3 regions of the Lactiplantibacillus sp. 30.2.29 genome follow, and region 3 is predicted to be linked to each of the others. Evidence: predicted binding sites of a transcription regulator. Region 3 holds the regulator's gene; each other region holds the start of a gene.
What was found. Region 3 encodes NrdR, which represses ribonucleotide reductase genes. Its sites were predicted from a motif close to ACACNATATATNGTGT; they were not measured.

Region 1: nrdD (anaerobic ribonucleoside-triphosphate reductase) is a predicted target of NrdR. The motif match lies at 2,992-3,007, and genes of this name have one in related genera.
Region 2: KGF65_RS09615 (redoxin NrdH) is a predicted target of NrdR. The motif match lies at 2,752-2,767, and genes of this name have one in related genera.

Annotation. Positions count from the first base shown of each region.
Region 1 covers NZ_JAGYGU010000021.1:33,566-38,550, reverse strand. The annotation lists gene KGF65_RS11835 (tRNA-dihydrouridine synthase) at 1-322, shown strand, start outside; gene KGF65_RS11830 (FAD:protein FMN transferase) at 554-1,555, opposite strand; gene KGF65_RS11825 (peptide deformylase) at 1,602-2,012, opposite strand; gene KGF65_RS11820 (hypothetical protein) at 2,140-2,613, opposite strand; gene nrdD (anaerobic ribonucleoside-triphosphate reductase) at 3,073-4,985, shown strand, end outside.
Region 2 covers NZ_JAGYGU010000015.1:7,753-12,737, forward strand. The annotation lists gene nrdF (class 1b ribonucleoside-diphosphate reductase subunit beta) at 1-117, opposite strand, end outside; gene nrdE (class 1b ribonucleoside-diphosphate reductase subunit alpha) at 145-2,310, opposite strand; gene KGF65_RS09615 (redoxin NrdH) at 2,451-2,681, opposite strand; gene KGF65_RS09620 (class I SAM-dependent methyltransferase) at 2,904-3,512, shown strand; gene tadA (tRNA adenosine(34) deaminase TadA) at 3,515-4,021, shown strand; RNA gene ffs (signal recognition particle sRNA small type) at 4,069-4,166, shown strand; gene dnaX (DNA polymerase III subunit gamma/tau) at 4,490-4,985, shown strand, end outside.
Region 3 covers NZ_JAGYGU010000017.1:3,927-8,911, forward strand. The annotation lists gene dnaI (primosomal protein DnaI) at 1-693, opposite strand, end outside; gene KGF65_RS10440 (replication initiation and membrane attachment family protein) at 697-2,133, opposite strand; gene nrdR (transcriptional regulator NrdR) at 2,155-2,670, opposite strand; gene coaE (dephospho-CoA kinase) at 2,710-3,303, opposite strand; gene mutM (DNA-formamidopyrimidine glycosylase) at 3,313-4,137, opposite strand; gene polA (DNA polymerase I) at 4,149-4,985, opposite strand, start outside.

The DNA.
Region 1 (4,985 bases), on a different contig from region 3:
GTTGGCCCAAGCACATCCGGGTGTTGATGGTATCATGATTGGCCGCGGAATTTTTCAAAATCCATACGCATTCGAAACAGTACCACAGGAGCACTCAACGCGTGAAATGCTTGAACTACTGCGGTATCAGGTGGATTTATACGACCAATTTATCGGCCTTGGGTTACAAGGACACTTCGCACCGCTCCAGCGCTTCTTTAAGATTTACGTGCGGGGAATGCGCCACGCAGCTGAACTGCGCAACGAATTAATGCAAACGAAGACGACCGATGACGTTCGCGCTATTATTGACCGTTTGGAAGCTGAATTACCGGCTGAATAGCCTAGATCTAGTGAATAATCGTTGGTGTGACATCAAAATCAACAGTTGGCTGTTTTCGACAGTCACCACTAAAAAACGTCTCAAAGAATGTTATTCTTTGAGGCGTTTTTTTGGTCTAGCCAAGCAAGCTCATGACGATGAAAAGCCTACGCTATGGATACTAGTCGGCTGACAAGAGACAATTGATGGACGCTTATTCTGTGGCCAACGACTTGCAAGGTCAGGGCAGGCCTAAATCAACTTAAATCGCTTATCCAATAAAGTCACGCTGCTGGCAGGCAGCCCGACGACTTGAATCTCGCGTTGTTTCGTCACAAAGATGGCCCCGTAAATATCTGGTCGGTCGGCGGCCCAGCCAGGGAGGGGTTGTCCGGCAAAGAAGAGGCGGGTCGTTTCAATCTCACCATCAATGGAAGCTTTCGTAAAGACCGTGACACTTTCCAGGTCGTTTTGACGGGGATAACCGGTCTTGGAGTCGAGGATGTGGTGATACGATTGGCCGTTGAATTCGAGGTGACGCTCATAGATGCCACTTGTGACAGCGGAGCAAGCGCCAATTGTAATACTGGCAATCGCATTACCACGGTCAGTCGTTGGGTCCTGGATCCCCACGCGCCACTTGCCATCCGCATGTAGCGGTGAATCGCCGACCATCAGCAAGTTGCCGCCCAGGTTGATCATGCCAGCGCGTTGTCCGAAGGCTTCCCAGTAATCCTGGATGCGGTCGGCAATGTAGCCCTTCGCAATCGCGCCGAGGTCTAATTCCATGCCGGGCGCTTTCAAAAACACGCTCAAATCGGCGTCGTTACAGACAACCTGATTCGGGTCGATCAAGGCCAAACGGGCGTCGATCTCTGCTTGTTCAGGAACGTGTGCATTATCGAAGCCAATGTGCCAGAGCTTCACTAAAGGTCCAATCAAGGCGTTAAAGCCGAAGTGTTGGCGGCTGAGTTCGACGGCTTGGTGGACGAGGCTGTAAGTCGCCGCGCTGACTTGAACCGGATGCTGACCGGCGGCATGGTTGATCGCCATGACTTCAGAAGCGGTGCGATTAACGGTGAGCCGGTCCTCATACTGGTCAATCAATTGGCAGGCGGCGGTCAAATAACGGTCGCTATCACTGCCGAACAAAGTCAGGTCAATATCAGTTCCGAGTGCGTGGTGCGCTTGATGGCGCCGCTGTTGTGCAAATGCTGGAATCGCGGGGTCGTCGTTATAAGTTAAAGTGGTCATAATACCAGTCCTATCTCTGAAATGCCAGCTTGTTCAGTAAGCTGAACTAAATTAGTTTTCCCGCTAGGTGGTCCAATTCGTGTTGAATGATTTGAGCAGTGAAGTCGTTGAACCGTTGTTGTTGGGGCTTGAAATGTTGATCTTTATATTTCACGGTAATCTGATGATAACGTTGCGTGGACCGTTCGCCTGATAACGATAAGCAGCCTTCAGTTGTCTCGTAAGCACCATGGTGGTCAATAATTTTAGGATTGATCATTGCAATCGCAAATGGGCCTAGTTGGACAACGATAATCTGTTTGTTGACGCCAATCATGTTGGCGGCCATGCCGACGCAGTTATCCGTGTGCGCGGCCAGTGTTTCCAGTAAGTCGGTGACGACCGGTGCGTCGGCCGGGGTGGCAATCGTCGCGGGGACACTTAATGCGGCGGGGTCGTGAACAATGGGTCGAATCATATCAGTTCCTCCATATCGTGGGTTTATTAGTTCAATTATAGGGAGCGGTTCACCGAGAAGCAAGCCGTTCGCAGGTGTGAGCTCAAAACACCCCACGCAATCTGTCTGCGTGGGGTGTACTAAGTCCTTAATTATTAACTTTAAAAGTCGGCGTGAGACTGCTGGTCTTTAAGGCCTGAGTCGTCGTGGTTGGTATCTTACTCCGATTCGGTCGCCAGTTCGGGTCTTTGACCAAGGTTGTCGCCGTTCCCTGATAATCGAGCGTCATACTGTTGGCATTATTGAGTGTTAGCACGGCGGTCGCCTGCTTGATTTTTACAGTCAGCTGCGTCTCATCCAGCTTGAAATCAGTATGGTTGCGCGCAGGTGATTTACCGGCTTGAAACAAGCCAAGCTGGTGTTCGGTATTCAGATATAGGCTCGTTGCGGGATCTTTGCTCACCCAGCGTCCTAAAAAGTCGCGGGACGTGACGGATTGCACGGCATGGACTGTTGACGTTGTTGGTTGAACCGGCTTAGCGGTAGGTGATGTCTTTGATTGGCACCCGGCGAGTAGACCGCTAAGCAGTAATCCCACAATTATGCCTCTAATTTTTTGCATAATTATTCTCTCCTCCAAATGCCCATTTTCCCCTGTAGGGCTTATTCACCATTATAGCGAATATGTCATCTTATTTAAACTAAATTGTCATACTCATCGTGAAATAATTAATTTTAAGCGATTTGATTGTATTGTGCTTAATTGGCGGCGAATGATCTCGACCGTTTTTGGTCATGAAAAAACGTGAAAGCCACTAAGACGGGCGTTCGATTGAAGGTTAAGAATATTGACTAAATATTCACAATGAAAGTGTAAACTGATACAGAAAATAATTTTAAAATATTCCAAAACTACGCCAATTCGATGGCTAGTGAGTCTTGCTGTACGCAACTGTATTTATCAGGCGATTTGAGCCATAGGCATTTTTAATAAAATGAGCTACTATATATAGTATTGATTCAAACGGAACGTACTATCAATTGTATGGACTTGATGACTTTGAAAAGTGGGGAATGTAAGATGCTGACAACGACAACTAAGGATATTTTAGACGAATTACGGCCACTACCGGTCACGAAACGGGGCGGAGCACAAACCAAGTTTCACCCCTATAAATTAGACTTTGTCTTACACCAGTTATTAACGACTGAGGATGAGGTGCGCGTCGTTAAGCAAGCCCTAGTCGCTTATTATCGGGATGCGGACGGCATTGACACCCGGGAACTCCGGACGACACTGATGCAGATCTTGAATGCTCAGGGCTTGACTCAAGCGGCCCAAGCTTATCAAGACTACTTTGATGCTGAACAAGAACGCTTTGCGGCGGCAACGAATGTGCAGGGACGGATTGAAAAATTATTCGAACGCGATGCCAGCGTTGTGCATGAAAATGCAAATAAAGATAGTACGATTTTTAATACCCAACGTGATTTGGAAGCCGGCGCTGCTAGTCGGGCACTAGGTCTGAAGATGTTGCCAGATCTAGTCGCTAAGGCCCATTTACGTGGTGATATTCACTGGCATGACCTCGATTATTCACCGGTCACGCCTGAAACGAACTGCTGTCTGATTGACTTTGACGGCATGTTCAAGCACGGCTATAAGATTGGTAATGCGGAAGTTGCCTCGCCACGGTCGATTCAAACCGCTACAGCCCAGATGGCCCAGATTATTGCCAACGTTGCGTCGCTGCAATACGGTGGTTGTTCTGCCAACCGGGTCGACCAGTTGTTAGCCCCCTATGCGGCCATTAATTATCAAAAACACTTGGCGGATGCTGAAAAGTGGGTCGCTGAAGACCAGCGCGAAGCCTATGCTAAGGCCAAGACGAAAAAGGATATCTACGATGCAATGCAGGCCTTGGAATATGAAATCAATACATTATATTCATCACAAGGGCAGACGCCGTTTACGACCGTTAACTTTGGTTTAGGGACGAGCTGGATCGAACGCGAGATTCAAAAGGCGATTCTCCAGATTCGAATCAAGGGTCTCGGTAAGGAACATCGGACCGCAATCTTTCCCAAATTAATCTTTACGATGAAGCGCGGCCTGAATCTCAGTCCCAACGACCCGAATTATGATATTAAGGAACTGGCCATCGAATGTTCGACGAAGCGGATGTATCCAGATTTGTTGATGTATGACAAAATCAAGGAATTGACTGGGAGCTTCAAGACACCGATGGGCTGCCGTTCCTTCTTGCAAGGCTGGCGTGACGAGAACGGGGTGGAAGTCAACTCTGGTCGGATGAACTTGGGCGTGGTAACGGTCAACTTGCCACGCATCGCACTCGCTGCTCATGGAGATCAACAGCTGTTCTGGGAGATTTTTGAAGAGCGGATGCAGACTTGTCATGAAGCGCTAGCTTACCGAATCGAACGGACGAAGCAGGCTAAGCCGGAAAACGCACCGTTACTGTACATGTACGGAGCATTTGGCAAACGGTTGCCAGCCGGTGGTAACGTTGACGAACTCTTCAAGAATCAACGGGCGACGATTTCTCTCGGTTATATCGGGATTTATGAAGTCTGCACGACATTCTTCGGTCCTGACTGGGAAAATGATACGCATGCTCGCGAGTTTGCCGAGACGGTCGTCAAGGCCTTACGTGACAAGTGTGCTAAGTGGGCGGCTGAAAGTGGCTACCATTACAGCTTGTATTCTACGCCAGCTGAATCGTTGACCGATACCTTCTGTCGCGACGATATTGCCAAGTTCGGCCGGGTCGCGGATATTACGGATAAGGAATACTACACGAATAGTTTCCACTATGACGTCCGCAAACACCCGACCCCGTTTGATAAGCTGACGCTAGAAGAACGCTTCCCGAAGTACGCCTCGGGTGGCTTCATTCATTATTGTGAATATCCAAATCTGACGCAGAATCCTAAGGCCCTAGAAGCAGTCTGGGATTGGGCCTATGACCACGT
Region 2 (4,985 bases), on a different contig from region 3:
TTCCGTTAGTTTTTCCCAGGTACTTTTATCAATTGCATCTGAAACTTGCTCCCAGTTAATTGCCTTATAGTTGCCATTACTGAGCAGTTTTTGGTAGTAAGCCAAGTCTGTTGCCATTTGTTATCCTCCTAGAGATCTAAGATACTAGATTACGCAGCTTTCACATTCATTTACGCCAACTTCACCATCATCGTCGGTAAAGGTCCGGATGTAGTAAATGGACTTAATCCCTTTATGATAGGCGTAGTTCCGTAAAATGTTCAAGTCCCGCGTGGTCATCTTATCAGTGCGACCATCTTTCCATTCGTATAAGCCAGCTGGAATCGTTGAACGCATGAAGAGTGTCAAACTCATCCCTTGATCAACGTGTTGCTGAGCAGCCGCGTAAACGTCGATGACTTTGCGCATATCTGTATCATATGCTGACTTATAATAACCAATTGTATCATTAGATAGGTAAGGAGCGGGATAATAAATCTTACCAATTTTCTTTTCTTGCCGTTCTTCGACCCGATTGATGATTGGGTGCAAGCTAGCGGTCGTATCATTAATGTAAGAAATCGAGCCGTTTGGAGCGACTGCCATCCGGTTTTGGTGGTAAAGGCCATCGCGCATAACAGCTTCCTTGAGGGCTTCCCAATCTGCTTTGGTTGGAATGAAGATGCCATCAAAGAGGGCGGCCGTCTTGTCATATTTCGGTTGCCAATCTTGAGTCGTGTACTTGTCGAAGTAAGTCCCATCCGCGTACTTCGACTTTTCAAAGTTAACGAAAGTTTCGTGGCGTTCACGAGCGATTTCGTTAGAAGCTTTCAGTGTCCAGTAGTTTAAGAGTAGGAAGTAGATGTTCGTGAAGTCGACAGCTTCCTTGCTCCCATATTCCATATGGTTCTTGGCGAAGTAGGCGTGCAGCCCCATCGCACCCAAACCAATCGTATGAGCCTGATGGTTTCCTTTTTGAATCGAAGGCACAACGTCGACGTTGGAGTGGTCAGTGACAAACGTCAAGGCCCGCACCATCGCTTCAACGGAGTGACCAAAGTCAGGGGAAGCCATTAAGTTAACGATATTCGTTGAACCCAGGTTACAGCTGATATCGGTACCGAGTTTTTCATATTGTTGTTGATCGTTGATCAGTGATGGTGTTTGGACCTGCATCACTTCAGAACATAAGTTACTCATGACGATTTTGCCATCGATTGGATTGTCGCGGTTAGCCGTGTCCACGTTGACGACGTATGGGTAACCAGATTCTTGTTGTAACTTACTGATTTCATTTTCAAGGTCACGTGCCTTGATCTTAGTCTTACGGATGTTCGGGTTTTGGACCATGTTGTCGTATTCCTTAGTGATATCGACGTATGAGAATGGGACCCCATATTCACGTTCGACCCCGTAAGGACTAAATAGGTACATGTCAGCGTCCGCCTTGATTAGTTCATAGAACTTATCAGGAACGGTCACACCGAGTGACAACGTCTTTAACCGAATCTTTTCATCGGCATTTTCCTTCTTAGCAGAGAGGAAAGAAATGATGTCTGGATGGAAGACACTGAGGTAAACGACCCCGGCACCTTGGCGTTGTCCTAATTGATTGGAGTATGAAAAACTATCTTCCAATAACTTCATGACTGGAACGACACCACTAGCAGCGCCATCGATATGCTTGATGGGATCGCCGGCACCGCGCAAGTTGCTGAGGTTGATACCGACCCCGCCACCGATTCGTGATAATTGGAGTGCGGAGTTGATGGTCCGGCCAATTGAGTTCATGTCATCCGTCGACTGAATCAAGAAGCAAGAAATCAATTCGCCCCGCCGCGCACGACCAGCGTTTAAGAAGCTCGGTGTTGCCGGTTGGTAACGTTGATGAATGATTTCGTCAGCCAAATCCATGGCAAGACCTTCGTCACCGTCCGCAAAGTAGAGGGCGTTCATTGCGACCCGGTCGATGAAGTTTTCCAAGTAGTAGTCGCCATCGTCAGTCTTTAACGCGTATTGGGCGTAAAACTTGTAGGCGGCCATAAATGTCTTGAAATGGAAATCTTGGGACCGCAAGTAATCGTAAAGCTTTTCAATGAAGCTAAAATCATATTTGTCGATGGCAGGGGTTTCCAAATAGTCGTGTTCACGTAAGTAGTCAAACCGGGCTTTGAGACTATCAAAGGTCATCGTGTTGGGCTTAACGTTTTGTTCAAGGAAGGCCGCGAGTGCATCTTGGTCTTTATTGAGTGGAATCTGATTATTAACGGGAATATTGATCTCATTATTCAAGTCATAATACGTGACGTCTTTTAAATCTTTTAAGGTCATAAGGAATCCTCTTTCTACAATATAATAATAGTGACTGGCAAAATCGACGACCCACAATCATCGTCCAACTGATTGTGGGTCGTTCATGATATTTTGTAAGACAAACCAGCTATGTAACCACGCAAAAAAGCGCGGGTAAACTAGACAGCTAATTGTTTTAAAGCATCGGGACGGAAGCCAGAAATACTGTCTTCGCCATTGATCTCAACAACGGGAACTGCTTGGAAGCCTTGATCTTTCAAGTAATCCACGTATTCAGGATTCGTGTTGATATTCTTTTCTTCAAAGGCGATATTGTGCGCAGTGAGGAACTTCTTAGTCATCTTGCATTGCATGCAGTTGTTTTTAGTAAATACGGTAACTTTTTTCATCTTTCATCATCCTAACTCGTTTTTCTGATAAATTTAGTATACAACATGTGGTGAAAAAAACAATCAAAAAACACAACATCTAGGGTGTGGTAAAAATCACAAACCCCAGATGTTGTGTCAGTGTCAGCCTTTAACCGACGAAAAGTTTTTTTAAATTATTTGTGGTTCACTCGTTGAATCAGTTATCATAGATATAGACCAGAAATTCAGAGGAAAATAAATATGACCAACTATTATTATACACACAATCCGGATATTGTGCATGATGAAAAGCAGTGGAATTTTGAAATTTTTAATCACCAATTTAAATTTACAACGGACAACGGCGTCTTCTCTAAGCGGACCGTCGATTACGGCTCGCGGACGCTACTAGCGGCCTTTGACGCTACCGATTTACCGGATGGGCCGATTCTTGATTTGGGGACCGGCTACGGGCCAATCGGGATGGCGTTAGCGTATCAGTCGCCAGAACGGACTGTCGATATGGTCGACGTCAACGAATTAGCATTGAGTCTGGCGCGAAAAAATGTCGCCTTAAATGGGATCACCAACGTTAATATTTTTACGTCGGATGTCTATGAGCAGGTTACGGCGACCAACTATGCGGCCATTGTGACGAACCCGCCAGTGCGCGCGGGCAAGGCCGTCGTTGATGCAATGTTGAGCGGGGCTAGTTCAAGACTCGCTGTGGGCGGAACCCTGACCGTTGTCTTACAGAAGAAGCAGGGGGCGCCCTCTGCGAAGAAGTTGATGCAGGCCACTTTTGGTAATTGTCAGATTATTAAAAAGGATAAAGGCTACTATATATTGCAGAGTGTAAAGGAGGGATAGTCGTGGCAGAACCAACAGCGGAAGACTGGATGCAAGAAGCGTTGCATGAAGCGCGGATGGCTTACCTGATTGGTGAAGTCCCAATTGGTGCCGTGATCGTGCACCAGGGTGAAATCATTGGCCGCGGCCATAACTTGCGGGAGCATGGTCAAGATGCCACGATGCATGCTGAAATCATTGCGATTCAAGAAGCTTGCGAGTATTTGCATAGTTGGCGTCTAGAAGACTGCCAACTCTATGTGACTTTGGAGCCTTGCTTGATGTGCAGTGGCGCGATCATCAATGCCCGAGTACCAGAACTTTACTTTGGTGCGCGGGATCCGAAAGCCGGCGCCGTCCGTAGTTTGTATCAAGTCATGGATGATACGCGTTTGAATCATCAGGTGACGGTCCATGAGCGCATTCTAGCACGGCCAGCGGGTGAGATGCTGGAAAACTTCTTCCGTGACATTCGGAAACGCAAGAAAGCGGCGAAGAAAGCTCGCCGAGCAGCTGCCGAAAAAAATTAAGCGGATGGCTGGTAATTATCAGAAAAATCATGTATTATAGTATTTGCCGCAAGGCCAAAAGGCAAGGGTGGATTTACGAATCGTGTCAGGTCCGGAAGGAAGCAGCACTAAGTTTGCTTCATCTTGTGCCTTTTGTTTTTATGAAATGTAACAGCTCTTAGCCATTCGGTTGAGAGCTTTTTATTTAACCTAACTGGCTTTTACGGCCGATGCTTGGATGACGACTTGTCGTGCACACTGAGTTGAGGTCGCATTCACATACAGATGGTATTAATATAGTAATGTAACATTCGTTGTGTCGGTGATTGTTCAGCATTAACGCTGATTAAAACGTGCCAGTTGGTGGATTCTTGTTCGTCAGCCGGTATGCGCCTTAGTCCGACTTCTTGAGCCGACTGACGAACCACAAGCCAATGATTTTTTAATAACAAAACATAAATATGACTGATGTAAGAAAGGAAGAATCGCATGTATCGGGCACTATATCGGGTTTGGCGTCCCCAACGCTTTGATGAAATCGTCGGGCAACAAATGATTACCCAGACGTTAAAAAATGCCATTATGACCCACCAGACGAGCCATGCGTATCTGTTTACAGGTCCCCGGGGAACTGGGAAGACGTCGGCAGCTAAAATCTTTGCGAAGGCCATCAACTGTCACCATCTGGTTGACGGGGAGCCGTGCAATGAATGTGAGACGTGTACGGCGATCACCAAGGGGCAGTTGAACGATGTCATCGAAATCGATGCTGCTTCCAATAACGGGGTCGAAGAAATTCGTGATATCCGTGATAAGGCCAAGTACGCACCAACCCAGGCGGATTATAAAGTCTATATTATTGATGAAGTCCACATGTTGTCGACCGGGGCGTTCAACGCACTGTTGAAGACGTTGGAAGAACCGCCGGCAAACGTCATCTTCATTTTAGCCACTACCGAACCACATAAGATTCCGTTAACGATTA
Region 3 (4,985 bases):
CGCGTCGGCGCCAATATCATCGATCATCAAAATTGGCGCCCGTTTAATCGCATCGACCTTATCAGCAGACGTATTGTTGCTGATGGACCGCTTCATTTCGACCGCAAAGCTTGGAAAATGAATCAATGTCGTATTGAAGCCGCGGGCGGCCAGTTCATTCGCCATCCCACCGAGCAGATAAGTCTTGCCGACGCCAAACGACCCATATAGGTAAAGGCCGCGATGGAACCGCTTTGGGGCTTGCGTATAAGCGTCAATAAAGTCCAGCGCTGCCACCAGTGCCGTCGCGCGGTCGCCGTCTTGATCATACGACTTTAAATCGGCCGTTTGAATGCTTTTGGGCATGCTGATCGACCGGACCCGTTGTTGTAGCGCTCGGGCTGCCTGTTGTTCTTGTAATTGCGGCGTTGGTTGATAAGCAATGTCGATCAGATGATTACTCATCACCAATGTCGGCTGATAGCCCGGTGCCTGCGTCGGTTCATGCCGGGCGAGCTTGCGTTTTTCTTCGCAAAATTCATATAATTTGGCACCAGAGCGTTCCAAAGCATCCGCAGATAATTCATCCTGGTGAGCGGCTAAAAACTGACGAACATCTGGATCATGATACACGGTCGTCATTAACGCCTCATAGCGATGATTCAAGTTTTTGCGATTCATTAACGTCCGGAGTGTTTCTGAGATATTCTCCATGCTTTAGTCCTCCTTTTCTGAATTTGTCTCGAGCTTGGCGAGTCGTGCCGCTAATTGTTGACGTTGTTCTGCCGACAGTTGCTTGTTGGGCTTGTCCGACTGAGCTTCGCCAGTTTGTTGTTTCTGGGCCCATTTTGGCATCACTTCTTTGCGGGTTGGCCGGGCATTCGACTTACGCCGCGGTGTCGAGGTCTTCGGCCGCTGACGTTGCTTCAAGTAGGCCAGCGCCGCTTCTGGCGTGTTGACGCCATGTTGTTGCCAGTCATTGGCAACCGTCTCGATCAAACTCCGATTGAGCGCAGCCAACTCCCTGTTTTGGAGCAAGTAATAAATGACGATGTTGATGACCGAGTTCGGTAACACGCCCCTACTGATCAAATCATGGACCAGCCGATTTTCACCACTTGTCACAAAGCCGTGCTTTTCCTGCTTCACCGCCGCCAAAAAATCGTACGGCGCGGCCTGCTTCGCAACATCGACCAATTGTTGTTCGTCCTTAGAGAGTCGTGCCGTTGAAGCTGGCTGCCGGGTTGCCTTACTAGAATTGGCCGCCGTAGTGGTTGGTTTAGTCGACTTATCGGCCGGTGCTTCATTTGTCGTCGTCCGAGTTGGCGCAGTTGGCCGCTCATACCGGCGTGCAATTAACAGTTTCAACTGATTCTCGTCAAATTGTCCAGTCGTCAAACTGGCAACTTCACTGATCAGCTTGGCCATCTCAATCTCACTGATGCCGTAAACCCGGCTTTCCGTAACGATAAGTTGGCGCGAACTAGCCACTTGTTTCAAGTCAACGTAGTTTTGCTTCAAGATTTGACCTAATAATTGCCAATCGAAGTCATCATCACTGAGTACTGGTGATTGATCTTCAGCCGGTTCATTGGCAGCCAGCTGTGCCCGCACCTGCTGGACAGGGCGTGGCGTGGTCGTGACTCTATGACCATCAACGTGAAATACCTCGAGGATATTAGCCGTCACGTCCTTCGCCGCCGTCAGATCCACCGGTTGCGTGGCAAAATCACTAGCCAGCTGTTGGTAGCGTAATTCCCCAACGGTATCGAGCAGCAAAACGCTTAACAGGTCATCTGCAAAGAATTGTAAGGCTAGTTGCGGTGCCTGCAAGCGATAAATATACAAAGTGCCGAGCTCATCTTGTTGGTAATAACTCCGTAACAGCCCCGTCGCCTCTAGTTTACGACGTGCTGCCAATACGGTCGGTAAATCGGCGTTCAAAATTCCTAGCAATTCCGCATGACTACGACGATTACTCAGTTCGTTTTCACTGCTTTGTAAGCTTCGCAGCGCGGCATACAAACTATATGCCAGTGGCCCAATTAGTGGTAAATACAGCTCCGCTAAGACTGCTTGCTGGGCGGCGCTCAACGCTGGGGCTTGTGGGACCACCAGTCCTGATTTGGGCGTCAATGGTTCTTCATTTGGCATCTTGTTCACCATTCTTTTGACCTAATCCTTTTTACGTTTTGGCGCGTGCTCGGTCTTCGCTGACGGTTTCGCCAACTTGACCTTGTCACGTTCCATCATATCTTGGAGTTCGTTCAAGAACACGTGCATATCCTTGAATTGGCGATAAACACTAGCGAAGCGAATATAAGAGATTTCATCAATATCCGCGAGTTGTTCCATCACGTACTCACCGATCACCTGGCTGGAAATTTCATTTTCACCCAGCGACCGGACTTTATTTTCAACATCATCAACGACCCCAGTCATGGTTTCCATGCTGACTGGGCGTTTTTCGGCGGAGCGAATAATCCCTCGTAAGACCTTCTCACGATTGAATTCTTCACGGGCACCATTTTTCTTGATCACTAATAACGGGGTCGCTTCGACCCGTTCAAACGTCGTAAATCGGAAACCACAGTTTTCGCATTCCCGCCGACGCCGGATGACGCGACCGTCATCAGTCGGTCGACTGTCAACCACACGGGAGCCATTATGATGACAATGTGGACATTGCATAGCTTTCACACCCCTTGTAACAAGTCACAATTATTTTTATTAAACAGTCATAGTTTCTAGCCATTTTAACACGGCGGCTTCAGTTTTATCAACGGTTGAACCGTTATCAATCACCACGTCCGCCCACGCGGCCTTTTGCGCCAATGGCAGCTGACTCGCAATCCGTGCCTGGGCCGCTTGCTTTGACAGCTGGTTGCGCGCCATCAAGCGTTTTAGTACGATGGCCGGTGGTGCAGTCACGACGACAACCTGGTCACAGACATTCTGCCAGCCACTCTCATAGAGTAACGGCACGTCTAGAATAATCGCCGTTGGATTCGACTGGCCTGCCGCAACGATGGCTTCAAACATCGCATATTGAATCGGCAAACTGGTGATGGCCGTCAAATCCTGCAAGGCGGCCGAATCATTAAAAACTAACTGACCAAGCCATGGGCGATTGAGTGAACCATCCGCCAATAATGCGTCCGGCCCAAACTTAGCTGCGATTTTCTGCGTCGTGGGTTGTCCTGGTCCTTCGACCGCCCAGGCGATTTTGTCAGCATCCACGATAGGTAAATACTGCGCTAATAACTTAGAAACGGTTGATTTTCCAGTCGCAATTCCACCGGTCAACCCGATTAATTTCGTCACGGTGATCACCTACAATCGTTGTTCAAGGGGACAGAAATGTGTCCCACGCTGCGCGACCTTGATCTTCTCAATCATCGTGCCACACCGCTCACAAGGTTCGCCTTCACGACCATAGACATGCAGGTGATTCTGAAATTGACCGGCCTCACCAAACGCCGTTGAGAACGAGTGTACCGTCGTTCCGTGTCCTTTGATGGCTAATGCCATTTCGGTAATAATATTGTCGCGCAACGTTGCAATTTCATCGGCTGTCAGCGAATTAGCTGGCCGCATCGGATGAATCTTGCTCATCCACAACGTTTCATCCGCATAAATATTGCCGATGCCCGCAATCTTACTCTGGTCCAGTAAGAGCGGCTTGATCATTTTCTTGGAATGTTCAAGCGTCGCAGTCAGATAAGCCAAGGTCAGTTGGTCAGCGACCGGCTCCGGGCCAATTGTGCGTAGTCCAGCCACCGATAGTTCCTCACCAGTCGGCACCAACGTCATCCGCCCAAATTTACGGGTATCGTTATACAGCAAGTCCCGGTCATCCGTTAAATGAAAGACGACGTGCGTATGCTTATCGCGCGCTTCACCACGCGGAACGACGTTGTACTTACCTTCCATGCGTAGGTGTGACACCATCGTTAAACCGTTACTAAATCGGAACAATAAATATTTGCCACGCCGGTCAATGGTTTGAATCGTCTGATTGATCAGCCGTTGTTTGAATAAAGCCACGTCATTATTGATGATTTTGGGCCAATAGACGTCAATATCAGCGATCGTGGCACCCTTAACGAGCCGATTCAACCCACGACGAACCGTTTCAACTTCTGGTAATTCAGGCATGGTGGTTCCCCCTATTTTGCATCGTACCAAGTATCACCGTAGTGACTCTCGACCTTCAACGGTACGGCTAACTTCACGGCGGAATCCATCACGCTTGGTACTAATTTTTCTAAAACTGGAATCTCTTCCTTTGGTGCTTCAAAAATCAATTCATCATGAACTTGTAAAAGCATGGTTGCTTTCAAACCAGCTTTTTTCAACTCGGCTTGCATCTTGATCATCGCAATTTTGATAATATCGGCCGCACTACCTTGAATTGGCGTGTTCATGGCCGTCCGTTCGGCAAACGAGCGTTGGTTGAAACTCTTCGAATTAATGTCTGGCAAATAGCGACGACGATGAGAAATTGTCTCAACGTAGCCTTGTTCCTTTGCCGATTTGACAATATCATCCATGTACTGCTTGACACCTGGATATTCCTTGAAGTAAGCGTCAATAAAGCTGCGCGCTTGCTTACGACTGATACCAATATTTTGTGACAAGCCATAGTCACTGATGCCGTAAACGATACCGAAGTTGACCGCTTTGGCTTGCCGACGAATATTAGGTGTCACGTCTTCAGCAGATTTCAAATTAAAGATTCGCATCGCCGTGGCAGCATGAATGTCGTCGCCTTCCTTAAAGGCCGCTTGCATGTTCTCATCACCGGTAATATGGGCGAGCACCCGCAATTCAATTTGCGAATAATCAGATGAAAAAATCTGCCAACCGTCATGACTCGGAACAAACGCTTGCCGAATCTTACGCCCTTCTTCAAGCCGAACAGGAATATTTTGCAAGTTCGGGTCAACTGAGGACAAGCGGCCTGTTTGCGTCAACGTTTGAAGATAACGCGTGTGCACTTTTTG